DNA from 2 places in the Streptomyces sp. NBC_00224 genome. Region 2 is predicted to be linked to the other one. Evidence: riboswitches for the same ligand, from Rfam matches in the RefSeq annotation. Region 2 holds a riboswitch; the other holds the start of a gene.
The links. A riboswitch is a leader RNA that binds a small molecule or an ion and turns the genes downstream of it on or off. The one in region 2 is predicted to bind cyclic di-AMP.
Positions count from the first base shown of each region.

Region 1: it holds a riboswitch for cyclic di-AMP, as region 2 does, so the genes downstream of both, OG965_RS08640 (C40 family peptidase) here and OG965_RS33160 (peptidoglycan DD-metalloendopeptidase family protein) in region 2, are expected to answer to the same signal.

Region 1 is NZ_CP108106.1:1,941,810-1,947,421, forward strand. Features, by position in the region: gene OG965_RS08630 (ATP-dependent Clp protease proteolytic subunit) at 74-706, shown strand; gene OG965_RS08635 (hypothetical protein) at 711-1,019, shown strand; cyclic di-AMP (ydaO/yuaA leader) riboswitch at 1,335-1,519, shown strand; gene OG965_RS08640 (C40 family peptidase) at 1,523-1,996, shown strand; gene OG965_RS08645 (ATP-binding protein) at 2,098-2,529, opposite strand; gene OG965_RS08650 (helix-turn-helix domain-containing protein) at 2,772-3,629, shown strand; gene OG965_RS08655 (DUF397 domain-containing protein) at 3,640-3,885, shown strand; gene OG965_RS08660 (8-amino-7-oxononanoate synthase) at 3,902-5,044, opposite strand; gene bioB (biotin synthase BioB) at 5,189-5,612, shown strand, end outside.
Region 2 is NZ_CP108106.1:7,441,241-7,446,852, reverse strand. Features, by position in the region: gene OG965_RS33170 (NAD-dependent epimerase/dehydratase family protein) at 1-605, shown strand, start outside; gene OG965_RS33165 (SGNH/GDSL hydrolase family protein) at 736-1,527, opposite strand; gene OG965_RS33160 (peptidoglycan DD-metalloendopeptidase family protein) at 1,658-2,596, opposite strand; cyclic di-AMP (ydaO/yuaA leader) riboswitch at 2,601-2,767, opposite strand; gene OG965_RS33155 (alpha-galactosidase) at 3,155-5,269, opposite strand; gene OG965_RS33150 (tyrosine-protein phosphatase) at 5,466-5,612, shown strand, end outside.

The DNA.
Region 1 (5,612 bases), 5.5 Mb from region 2:
GCTCCCCATCATAACGGCCTGTACGTCCTGTACATTTTTTACAGAGACATCGGCACGAGAGAAGAGGTACGTCATGCACGGCCCGTCCGCCCGCCACGTCCTGCCCGAATTCTCCGAGCGCACCTCGACCGGGGTCCGCACCCTCGATCCGTACTCCAAGCTCCTGGAGGAGCGGATCATCTTCCTCGGCACCCCCGTCGACGACACCGCGGCCAACGACGTAATGGCCCAGTTCATGCACCTGGAGCACGCCGACCCGGACCGCGACATCTCGCTGTACATCAACTCCCCCGGCGGCTCGCTCACCGCGATGGCGGCGATCTACGACACCATGCGGTTCGTCACCTGCGACGTGGAGACGGTGTGCATGGGCCAGGCCGCCTCGGCCGCGGCCGTGCTGCTGGCCGCGGGCGCCCCGGGCAAGCGGCTCGCACTGCCCGGCGCGCGGGTCCTGATCCATCAGCCCTCGGTCGCCGAGCCGATCCAGGGACAGCCGTCCGACCTGGAGATCTACGCCAATGAACTCCAGCGCGGACGCGAGCTGTTGACGGAGCTGCTGGCCCGGCACACCGGGCGGTCCGTCGAGCGGATCAGCGCCGACATCGAGCGGGACACCATCCTCGACGCCACCGCGGCCGCCGAGTACGGGCTGGTCGACCACGTCGTCACCAGCCGCAAGAACTCGGCCCCGGCGCAAGGGAGGTAGAGCCGTGCTGCCGGAACTTCCGCCGCTGCCCGCGCTGACGCGTGCCGAGGGCGAGTTCATCGACGCGTACCTCGACGCGCTCGACAGGCTGGGCCGGATCAACCCCGCCCGGCACCGCGACACCTACGGCGCGCTACGGGCCGCGCAGGCGCTCGTCGGGCAGGCCGTGGCGCTGCGGGACGCGCTGACGACCATGCATCGGCGCGGCGAGTCGGAGCTGCACTCCGAGACGCTGGCGCGGGCCCTTCGGCTGCTCGACGGGGAGCGCCGGGCGGGCCGTCTGACGGTGCCGCCGCCGTCATCCGCGAGTTGACGCTCCGGTGTCCGTGCACCCCCGCGCGGGTACGAGTCGGCCTCCCCCGTTCGCACCATCCGATGGTCCGAACGACGTACCGCAGGTGTTGCTCCGAATGCGCAGACACCGAACGGAATGAATCGTTCCAGCGCCGGTGCGACGCAGGTCGGACAGCCCGTCAGGAGCGTTGAAACATAGATGTACACCTGAATGGGTCAGTCGTGAGGAGCCTCACAAAACGCCGTTTCGGCTCGGAAATCCGACACTTCGTGGGTCAAGATCCCTTCCGACGACAAGCCCCCGCCACCGCGGCGGGGCGGTCCGGGCGGACGCCGAGTCCTGCCGCCGCACCCGGATGACTGGTCGACTGAGTGGATCGGCAGGAGTGGAGGACCCAAGCAGTGCGGGCCCACCGGGAGACCGGGAGGCCCTTGGGGTGAAGCCGCGCGAGCGGCCGGGCATCTTCGCCAGTCCGAACCCGACAGGTCATCCTTCGCAGGCGGTTTGACGAAGGGTCGCGCATGACTGCGCAGAATTACGTCCCGTCCCTGTTGAGTCGAGTCGGGGCGGTCTCCGCCCTCACGCTCGCCGCCGTCGGCGGCACGATGCTGGTGCCAGGAGCCGGCAGTGAGGCGAGCGCCGCGACACTCGCGACGAAGGCGCTCAACGTCGCCGCGTCGAAGAAGGGCGCGCCTTACAAGTACGGTGCCAGCGGCCCGTACCGGTTCGACTGCTCGGGGCTCACCCTCTACTCGTTCAAGCAGGCGGGCAAGAAGCTGCCCCGCACCACCCAGCAGCAGTACAACAGCACCCGGCACATCTCGTCGTCCGCGCGCCAGCGCGGGGACCTGGTGTTCTTCCACTCCGGCTCGAACGTCTACCACGTGGGGATCTACGCCGGGAACGGCAAGATATGGCACTCCCCCAAGACCGGGTCCGTAGTGCGGCTGGAGAAGATCTGGTCCAAGGGCGTCTGGTACGGGCGCGTGCGCTGACGCACGGCACGAGGGCCTGTCCGGTGGTACGGCGGGCCGGTGAGCGCCGCCGCTTGCGCTCACCGGCCCGCAGCCGGATCACCCCGCTCCCGGCGGAGCGCTCAGCTCTGGACCGGTACCGTCCACGGCAGCGCGATCCAGACGGTCTTGCCGCCCTCCGGCGTCGGGGTGACCGACAGCCGCCCCCCGCACTCGGCGGCGAGCCAGCGGATGATCACCATGCCGCGCCCGTTGTCCTGCTGGACGGCGGCGGGAAGACGTTTCGGCCAGCGGGGATGGCTGTCGGTGACACCGATGTGGAGCTGCTCGTCGCGCTCCAGGCGCAGCTCCACGGTGAACGTGGGCGACTGGCCGAACGTATGCTGCACGGCGTTGGTCGCGAGCTCGGAGACGATCAGGCGGATCGTATCGGCGGTGTCGGCGTCCGACGGAAGACCCCATTCGGTGAGTACGCCGACGACGTGTCTACGGGCGACGGAGACCGAGGCGGGATCGCTCGGCAGAGTGACGGTTGATTCTTGGTGGTCTGCCATGGCGACGCTGTCCCTTTCCCACCCGGGCCGGCCTGCTGGGCTCGTAGCGAGCGGACAAACGCGAGGACGCCCCGGACTTGTGCTTCGCGCCAGAGTGCCACTCATCGTGCCGCCGGATGCGCCGATCCACCAAGATGTGCATATATCTGTCCCTCAAAGCGGTGAACTCTGCGACGAAGGACCGTATTTGGGCGCCACACTTGCCCATCGCCCGAATCCCGGCCGGGCGGAAGGAGGCCGACATGTGGCACGGGCCCGCGGTACGCCGCCGCAAACTCGGCGAGGAACTGCGCCGGCTGCGCTGCGCGGCGGCCCTCACGAGCGGCGAGGTCGCCGGGCAGCTGGGCTGGCACCAGTCCAAGGTGAGCCGGATCGAGACCGGCCGCAGCGGGGTGAAGCCCGCCGACGTGGCCCGGCTCCTTGAGGTGTACGGGGTGGCCGACCCCGAACTGCGGGCGCTGCTCGAAGCGCTGGCGGGGGCGGCGGACGGGCGCGGTGGCCAGTGGTGGCAGGCCTACCGCGGGCTGCTGCCGCCGCAGTACCGGGACTTCATCAGCCTGGAGTCACAGGCGTCGGCGGCGCGCACCCTGGAGACGTCCGTGGTGCCGGGGCTGCTCCAGACGCCCGAGTACGCCCGCGCGGTGACCCGGGCGGCCCTGGGCTGGCCGGACGCGGCGCGGGTGGACTCCCTGGTGGAGGTGCGCCTGGCGCGCCAGGAGGTGCTGCGGGCCGATCCCCCGCTGGAGCTGAGCGCGGTGGTCGACGAGGCGGCACTGCACCGCGAGGTGGGCGGGGCGCCCGCGATGCGGCGACAGTTGCGCCATCTCCTGGAGGCGGCTCAGCTGCCGCAAGTCCGGTTGCGGGTGGTGCCTTTCAGCAGCGGTGGCCATATCGGGCTCACCGGGCCTTTCATTATCTTCTCCTTTCCGAACATTTCCGATCTGGACGTTGTGGTTATCGACCACTTGACGAGTAGCCTCTATCTCGAACGGAGAGAAGACCTTGAGGCGTACAGCGCCGCGTTCCACATGGCCGAGGCGCAGGCCCTCTCGTTCAAGGAATCATTGAATCTCATCGCCGGGATGGCTGACGGCGTGTAAGGGAGGCATGATGCCCGCACCCCTCGCGCATGTACCTTCCAGCACTTCTCTGAACGGTGCGCAGTGGCGGCGCAGCAGCCGTAGTACAGGAATGAACAATTGCGTCGAGGCCGCATTCCTCGACGCCGGACTGCTCGCCGTCCGTGATTCCAAGCGGACCGCCGGACCCGCGCTGCTCTTCGGAGCGCGGGCCTGGCACAGCTTCCTTTCCGGCCTGCCGGTCGAGCTCAACGAGGCGCCCGACAGCAGGAGTTGAGAATGCGAACGGGGGACTAGGCGGTGGGCCCGGTCCGCAGGATCGTGTCCACCGCCCACTGGATCTGAGACTCGCTCAGATCGGCCCGGGCGGTCAGCCGCAGCCGGGAGATGCCGTCCGGCACCGACGGCGGCCGGAAGCACCCCACCGCCAGACCCGCGCCCCGGCAGTCGGCCGCCCAGGCCACCGCCCGCTCCGGCGACGGCGCCCGCACCGAGACCACGGCCGCGTCCGGGCGCGCCGCCTCCAGGCCCGCCGCCGTCAGCCGTTCGTACAGTTCGGCGGCCACGGCCCGGGCCCGCCCCGCCCGCTCCGGCTCGGCCTCCAGGAGCCGCAGCGCCGCGAGCGCGCCGCCCACCGCCGCGGGTGCGAGCCCGGTGTCGAAGATGAACGTACGGGCGGCGTTGACCAGGTGCCGGATGACCCGGGCGGGGCCCAGGACCGCGCCGCCCTGACTGCCGAGCGACTTCGACAGGGTGAGGGTGGCCACCACGTCGTCCGCGCCCGCCAGCCCGGCGGCGTGCAGCCCGCCCCGCCCGCCCTCGCCCAGGACTCCCAGGCCGTGGGCGTCGTCCACCACGAGCGCCGCGCCGAACTCCCGGCAGGCGGCGGCGAGTCCGGGCAGCGGTGCGGCGTCGCCGTCCACCGAGAAGACCGAGTCGCTCACCACGAGCGCGGGCCCGCCGTGGGCGTCCAGGGCCTTGCGTACGGCCTCGGGGTCGGCGTGCGGGACCACCTCGGTCTCCGCGCGCGACAGCCGGCAGCCGTCGACGATCGAGGCGTGGTTGCCCGCGTCGGAGACGATCAGCGCGTCCCGCTCGCCGAGGGCGGTCAGCGCGGCGAGGTTGGCCGCGTACCCGGAGGAGAACACGAGCGCCGCCTCGAACCCGCAGAACCGGGCGAGCGCGTCCTCCAGCTCGGTGTGGAGCGCGGTGGTGCCGGTGACCAGGCGCGATCCAGTGGATCCGGCGCCCCAGCGCAGCGCCGCGTCGGCGGCGCCCCGGGTGACCGCCGGGTGCCGGGTGAGCCCCAGGTAGTCGTTGCTCGCCAGATCCAGGAGGTCCTGGTCGGCGGCGCGCGGCCGCAGCACCCGTACGAGACCGGCGCGCTCGCGCCGCTCGGTCGCTCCGTCGATCCAGTCGAATGGCGCTCGGGGCATGGTGGAGATCCCTTTTGTAGGCAGCGGACAGACCCTATTCCTGGACGGGCGAGGTCAGGGTGTGGCAATACACACACCTTCCGGGAGCGCAGTTGTACGATCCCTCCTTGGCTGGGGCGGGGGTTTTCGGCAAGGATCGGCGCCATGGACCTGCTGAACACGCTGGTGGACAAGGGGCTGCGGCGCGAGCTGCCGAGCCGTGAAGAGGCGCTCGCCGTACTGGCGACCTCCGACGAGGAACTGCTCGACGTGGTGGCCGCGGCCGGCAAGGTGCGCCGTCAGTGGTTCGGGCGCCGGGTGAAGCTGAACTACCTGGTGAACCTGAAGTCCGGACTGTGCCCCGAGGACTGCTCGTACTGCTCGCAGCGGCTGGGCTCCAAGGCCGAGATCCTCAAGTACACCTGGCTGAAGCCGGACGAGGCGTCCAAGGCGGCCGCCGCCGGTGTCGCGGGCGGCGCCAAGCGGGTCTGCCTGGTGGCCTCGGGCCGCGGCCCGACCGACCGCGACGTGGACCGCGTCTCGCAGACCATCGAGGCGATCAAGGAGCAGAACGAGGGCGTCGAGGTGT
Region 2 (5,612 bases):
AGCGCGGCGGCGAGCTGGCCGCCGTCCAGGAGTTCGGCCCGGAGCGCTCGCTCCTGGTGCGCGCGGGACTGATCCTCGGCCCGTGGGAGAACATCGGGCGGCTGCCGTGGTGGCTGGGGCGCATGGCGCGCGGCGGCGAGGTGCTCGCGCCGGGGCCGCACGATCTGCCGGTCCAGTTCATCGACGCCCGGGACCTGGCGGAGTGGATCGTGAGCGCGGCCGACTTCGGGCTCTGCGGCCCGTACAACCTGGTCTCCCCGCCCGACCACACCACCATGGGCGAGCTGCTTGAGGCGTGCGCGCGGGTCACCGGCGGCGGCGCGGAGCTGCGCTGGACGGACCCGGAGCCGATCCTGGCCGCCGGGGTCGAGCCGTGGAGCCATCTGCCGGTGTGGATCCCGCCGGGCGAGGATCACGGCACGATGCACGGCTCGAACGTGTGGAAGGCCGTGCTGTCGGGGCTGCGCTGCCGCCCCGTCGAGGAGACGGTCGCCGACACCTGGGCCTGGATCGAGTCGATCGGCGGCGAGGCTCCGCAGCGGCCGGACCGCCCCCGGGTCGGACTCGACCCGGAGACGGAGCGGAGGCTGCTGGCGCCGCGGTGATTCGGCTGCGGTTCGTCTGTGGCTGGTCGCGCGGTTCTCCGCGCCCCTGACAGGGGCGCGGTGCCGCACCGCACTGAGGAAAGCTGCTCCGTACCGAGGAAAGCTGCTCCGATACGGCCCTGATGATGCGTCAGAGAGGCAGCAGATCCGGGCGCTTGGGCTCCACGTGGTCGCCCGAGCTCTCGCCGCGCAGCCGTCGTCCGATCCACGGCACCAGGTGCTCGCGCGCCCAGTGGATGTCGTCGCGCCGCACGTCCAGGGTGTTGCGCGGCGGCAGCGGGGGCCACGGCTGGTCCGGGTCGGCCGGGATCTCCAGTCCGAGCACCTGGGCGGCGCGCAGCGCGACCCGGGTGTGCCCCTCCGGCGACAGGTGCAGCCGGTCGCCGTCCCACGCCCGCCTGTCCTGAACGGACTTGAGGGACCACAGGTCGAGCACCGGGCACCCGTAGCGGTCCGCGATGGAGCGCACATGCGCGGTGTACGTGGCGACCTTGCCACGCAGATGCTTGAAGACCGGCACCCCGCGCGTGTCGAACCCGGTGGTCACCATGACCGTGGGGATCGCGCTCTTCAGGTCGGCCACGGCGCGCTCGAAGCGCTCGGCCACGTCGTCCGGGTCGCTGCCCGGCCGGATGATGTCGTTGCCCCCCGCGCAGAAGCTCACCAGGTCGGGTGCGAGCTCCTTGGCCCGCGGCACCTGCTCCTCGACGATCTGGTCGAGGAGCCTGCCGCGGACCGCGAGATTGGCATAGCGAAAGGCCCCCTCCGGTCGCTCGTCTGCCAGTAGCACGGCGAACCTGTCCGCCCAACCGACGAACGCCCCGTCCGGGCCGGGGTCGCCGACACCTTCCGTGAAGCTGTCGCCGATCGCCGTGTACGACCCGAACGTACCGCTGCTGAATGATCTCGAATCGTCTGCCACGAGACCATATCTTTCCCTTATGGGTGTGACCTACGCGACCGTAAGGAGGGGTTGACGGTGGGTGATATAGGCCACCCGGTCAGTTTCCCGCAGCGGGAATACGCGCCAATTGCCGGGCGGGGCAAGGGCGTCAGAGGCTCGCGCCCTGCTGGCGGAGGTAGGCGATCGGGTCGACGTCCGAGCCGTAGTCGGGCGTGGTGCGGATCTCGAAGTGCAGGTGCGGGCCAGTGACGTTGCCGGTGGCGCCGGAGAGCCCGAGCTGCTGGCCCTCGGTCACGGTCTGCCCGGCCGAGACGGAGAACTGCGAGAGGTGGGCGTACTGGGAGTACATGCCGTCGGCGTGCTGGATGACGACCTGGTTGCCGTACGCGCCGCCCCAGCCGGCCGAGACGACCGTGCCCGCGCCGACGGCCTTCACCGTGGTGCCGGTCTCGGCCGCGAAGTCGACGCCCGTGTGGTAGCCGCTGGACCACATGGATCCGGCCATGCGGTACGGGGTGCCGATGCTCACGCTGTCGAGCGGCGCGCGGAAGCCGGAGGCGGAGCCCTGGTTCGCGGTGGCGGACGAGGAGGTGTCGGCGGCGGCCTTGGGGGCGGAGGCGGCCGGGGAGGACTTCGACGTGCGGGGGGCCGACTTCTTCGTACCGGAGTCGTGCGAACCGCTCGCCTTGGCGGAGCCGTGCGGCGCGCCGCCGCCCGGGGCCTTCGCCCCGAGGGTGAGCTTCATGCCCGGGCGGATCAGCGCCGGGTCGGAGCCGACGACCTCGCGGTTGTCCTTGTAGAGCCGCTGCCAGCCGCCGAGCCGGTGGTCCTCGGCGATCCGCGACAGGCAGTCGCCGCTCTTGACCTTGTACGTGGTGGGCGCGGTCTGCGGAGCGGCGGCGAAGGCCCCGGCGGCGCGGACGGCCTGCTGAGGCGCGGTGGCGGGGGCGGCGGTCTGCGCCGCGGCGTGCGCGCCGGTGGCGCCCAGCAGCGGGATGGCGAGCGCGGCGCCGCCCGTACCGGCGGCGACCATGCCCCGGGATATCGGGCTGGACTTGGGACGGCGGTGCTTACCCTTCGCGGGCATGGCGGATTCCTCTCCGGCGCCTGCGAGGTGAGCTGTCGGGTTCGGGCTGGAGCTGCCCGGCCGGGGCACCGCGTGCGGTGTTCCGGCTTCACCCCGAGCCGTGCCGGAATTCCGGACGGCGCTTACCTGGGTCCCCCGCTCCTGCCACGCGTGGATGGGTGCGGATTCCGAGCGGTGGCAGGATTCGGCGGTCCACCCGGATTGCGGTGACCGTAAGCGAGCCCGGCGGGCCACGACAAGTGCCCATTCGCCTTCGGCATTCCCGGCCGGGAATTCCTCCGGGAATTGCGGTCACCCTGCGTCGACCGGAATTCCCAACAGGCCCCGCCGGACGGGGGAATTCATTCGGGGCCGCCACCACGGAACGTCACGGATATGACGCTGCTCACGGGCAACCTCCCCTTCCTGCCGGGGAGATGGACAGGGTGCATCAAATCGCCCAATCAGGGTGAAAGTCCTAACCCATTCACCCCTTCCCGCCACCGATCGCCCCACTCTGTCCAGTTTTAGCCATTACATCCCGATGAAGATCTTTACCGCGCCAAGAACGCGAATTCCTTATGCCGGACGCGCGCTCAGCCGCCGGAATCGGAACACCGTCGCATCAAGATCGCCCCGCAGTCCGGTGTCCAGGCCCCGATGCAGCAATACCGCTCCCCTGTGTACGGCCCCGGTGTCCAGGCACCGATAGGCCGCCGCCGGGTCCAGGCCGCGCAGCCGCACGGCCGGGGGGCACTCGCCGTAGCGCTGGGCCTGGAGGTACGCGAGGACCACGGTGTCGTCGCCGCGCACGTACTGGACGGCGCTGAGCCCGCCCCTCGGTGGCCGCAGCCGGTACTGGGCCCCGAGCTGCACCACCGGCCGGATCGCCTTGTAGAGCTCCACCCACCCGCGCGCCTCGGCCAGTTCGGCCTCGCTCCACCGGCTGAGGTCGCCGCCGACGCCGAGCACCCCGGCCATCGCGCTCACGAAGCGGAAGCGCAGGCTGCTGCGGCGGCCGTTGAGCAGGGTGTTGGGGCTGTCGGTGACCCAGGCGGCCATCACCCGGGCCGGGTGCAGCTGGCTGAAGCCGTCCTGGATGGCGAGCCGGTCCAGCGGGTCGGTGTTGTCGGAGGTCCACACCTGGTCCGTACGGGAGAGGATGCCGAGGTCGATCCGGCCGCCGCCGCCCGAACAGGACTCGAAGTCGACCGAGGGGTGTGCGGCCCGCAGCCGGTCCAACAGGCCGTACAGCGCCCGGACATGCTCGGTCCAGAGCCTCTGCGGATACTCCTCCCCGGGCCAGCCCGCATCGGTGAAGCAGCGGTTGAAGTCCCACTTCACATAGTCGACGGGCGCACTCGAAAGAAGCCCGTCCAGCTGCTCCCAGAGGTACTCCTGGACGTCCGGGCGGGCCAGGTTGAGCACGAGCTGATTGCGGAACTCGGTGCGCCGGCGTCCGCTCTGGTGCTGCACCCACTCCGGGTGCGCCCGGTACAGCGCACTGTCGGCGTTGACCATCTCCGGCTCGACCCAGATCCCGAACCGCATGCCCAGCACGTGCACTTCGTCCGCGAGCGGCTTGAGGCCGCCGGGGAAGCGCTCGGGGTTGGGCGTCCAGTCGCCGAGCCCGGCCGCGTCGTGGGTGCGCTCCCCGAACCAGCCGTCGTCGATCACGAACAGCTCGACGCCCATCGCGGCCGCCCGGTGCGCCAGCGCCCGCTGCTGAGGCTCGGAGATGTCGAACCCGGTGGCCTCCCAGGAGTTGAAGAGCACCGGCCGCACCCGCTCGGCATCCGGGATCACCCGGGCCAGCTGCCAGGCGTGCCACTCCCGGCTGGCCCCGCCGAAGCCGTCCGGGCTCCACAACCCGGCGAAGACCGGTGTGGTGTACGAGTCGCCGGGCGCGAGCGACAGCAGCCCGGAGTCGTCGTACCCGGCGCCGCCGCTGATCTGCACCCGGCCGTCCGGCAGGTGCTGGACGGCGATGCGCCAGGACCCGGACCAGCCGAGCGCGCACCCGTACACCTCGCCGCTCTCCTCGGTGGCGGCGCCCTCGGCGTCCAGGGCGACCCAGGGCAGGTGCTGGTGGCCGGTGTGGCCGCGGCGGCTGCCGAGCACCTTGTCGCCCGGGGTGAGGTCGGCCCGTACGAGCCGGGACTCGGCGGCCCAGCGGCCGTGCAGCTGGCTGAGCCGCCAGCCGTCGCGCAGCGGCAGCGTCCACACGGCGGCGTCGGCCCGCAGCAGCTCCAGGTCCGGGTCCCCGGCCGTGCCCTCGTGGGCGACGGTCGCCCAGCGCTCGACGACGTCGGTGTCGTCGCGCGTCCGGTAGTGCAGGGTGAGCCCCAGGTGGTGCACGGCGTCGGTGAAGCGCAGCCGCAGTTCGTCGCCGTCGACCGCGGCGCCCGCGAAGGTCCACTCGGTGCCGCGCACCTGAGAGGTCCGTACGGAGAGCGCGGGGCGCGCGAAACGGGGCCCGCCCTCCACCACGTACTCCTCCTGGCCATCCAGTGGTGACTCGAAGGGCCAGTGGGGCGGCAGGGGCTGGGCGGCCAGTGCCTCGGCGTCGGCGAGGGCCAGGCGCGGGCCCCAGTGCAGGTGCAGGAGTTCCCCGTGGTCCGTGAGGTGCAGCGCATAGCCGCTGGTGCGACCGGTCAGCAGCCACACCCGTCCGTCGTCCGCAGTCTCGATCATCCCGACTCCCCAGTTCCGCACAGGTACGCACAGGCACGAACACCAGGAACAGGATCGGGGTGCCGTACCCGCGAGGGCAACGGGTGCGAGGGGGTCGCCTTCCGGTCGGGCCGTCGAGATGATTGCCCCGGGAACCCATGTCGTATCGTCGGATCGAGGCGGCGTGATCTTTTTTCGAACCACATCAGGAGCCAACGTGACGCAGCAGACTCCGCAGGTCCCTTCGACCGAACCCGAGCTCTCCGGGGTGCGCAACTTCCGTGATGTGGGCGGACTGCCGACCGTGGACGGCCGCCGGCTGCGGCACGGACGGCTCTTCCGCAGCGGCCACCTGGCACACGCG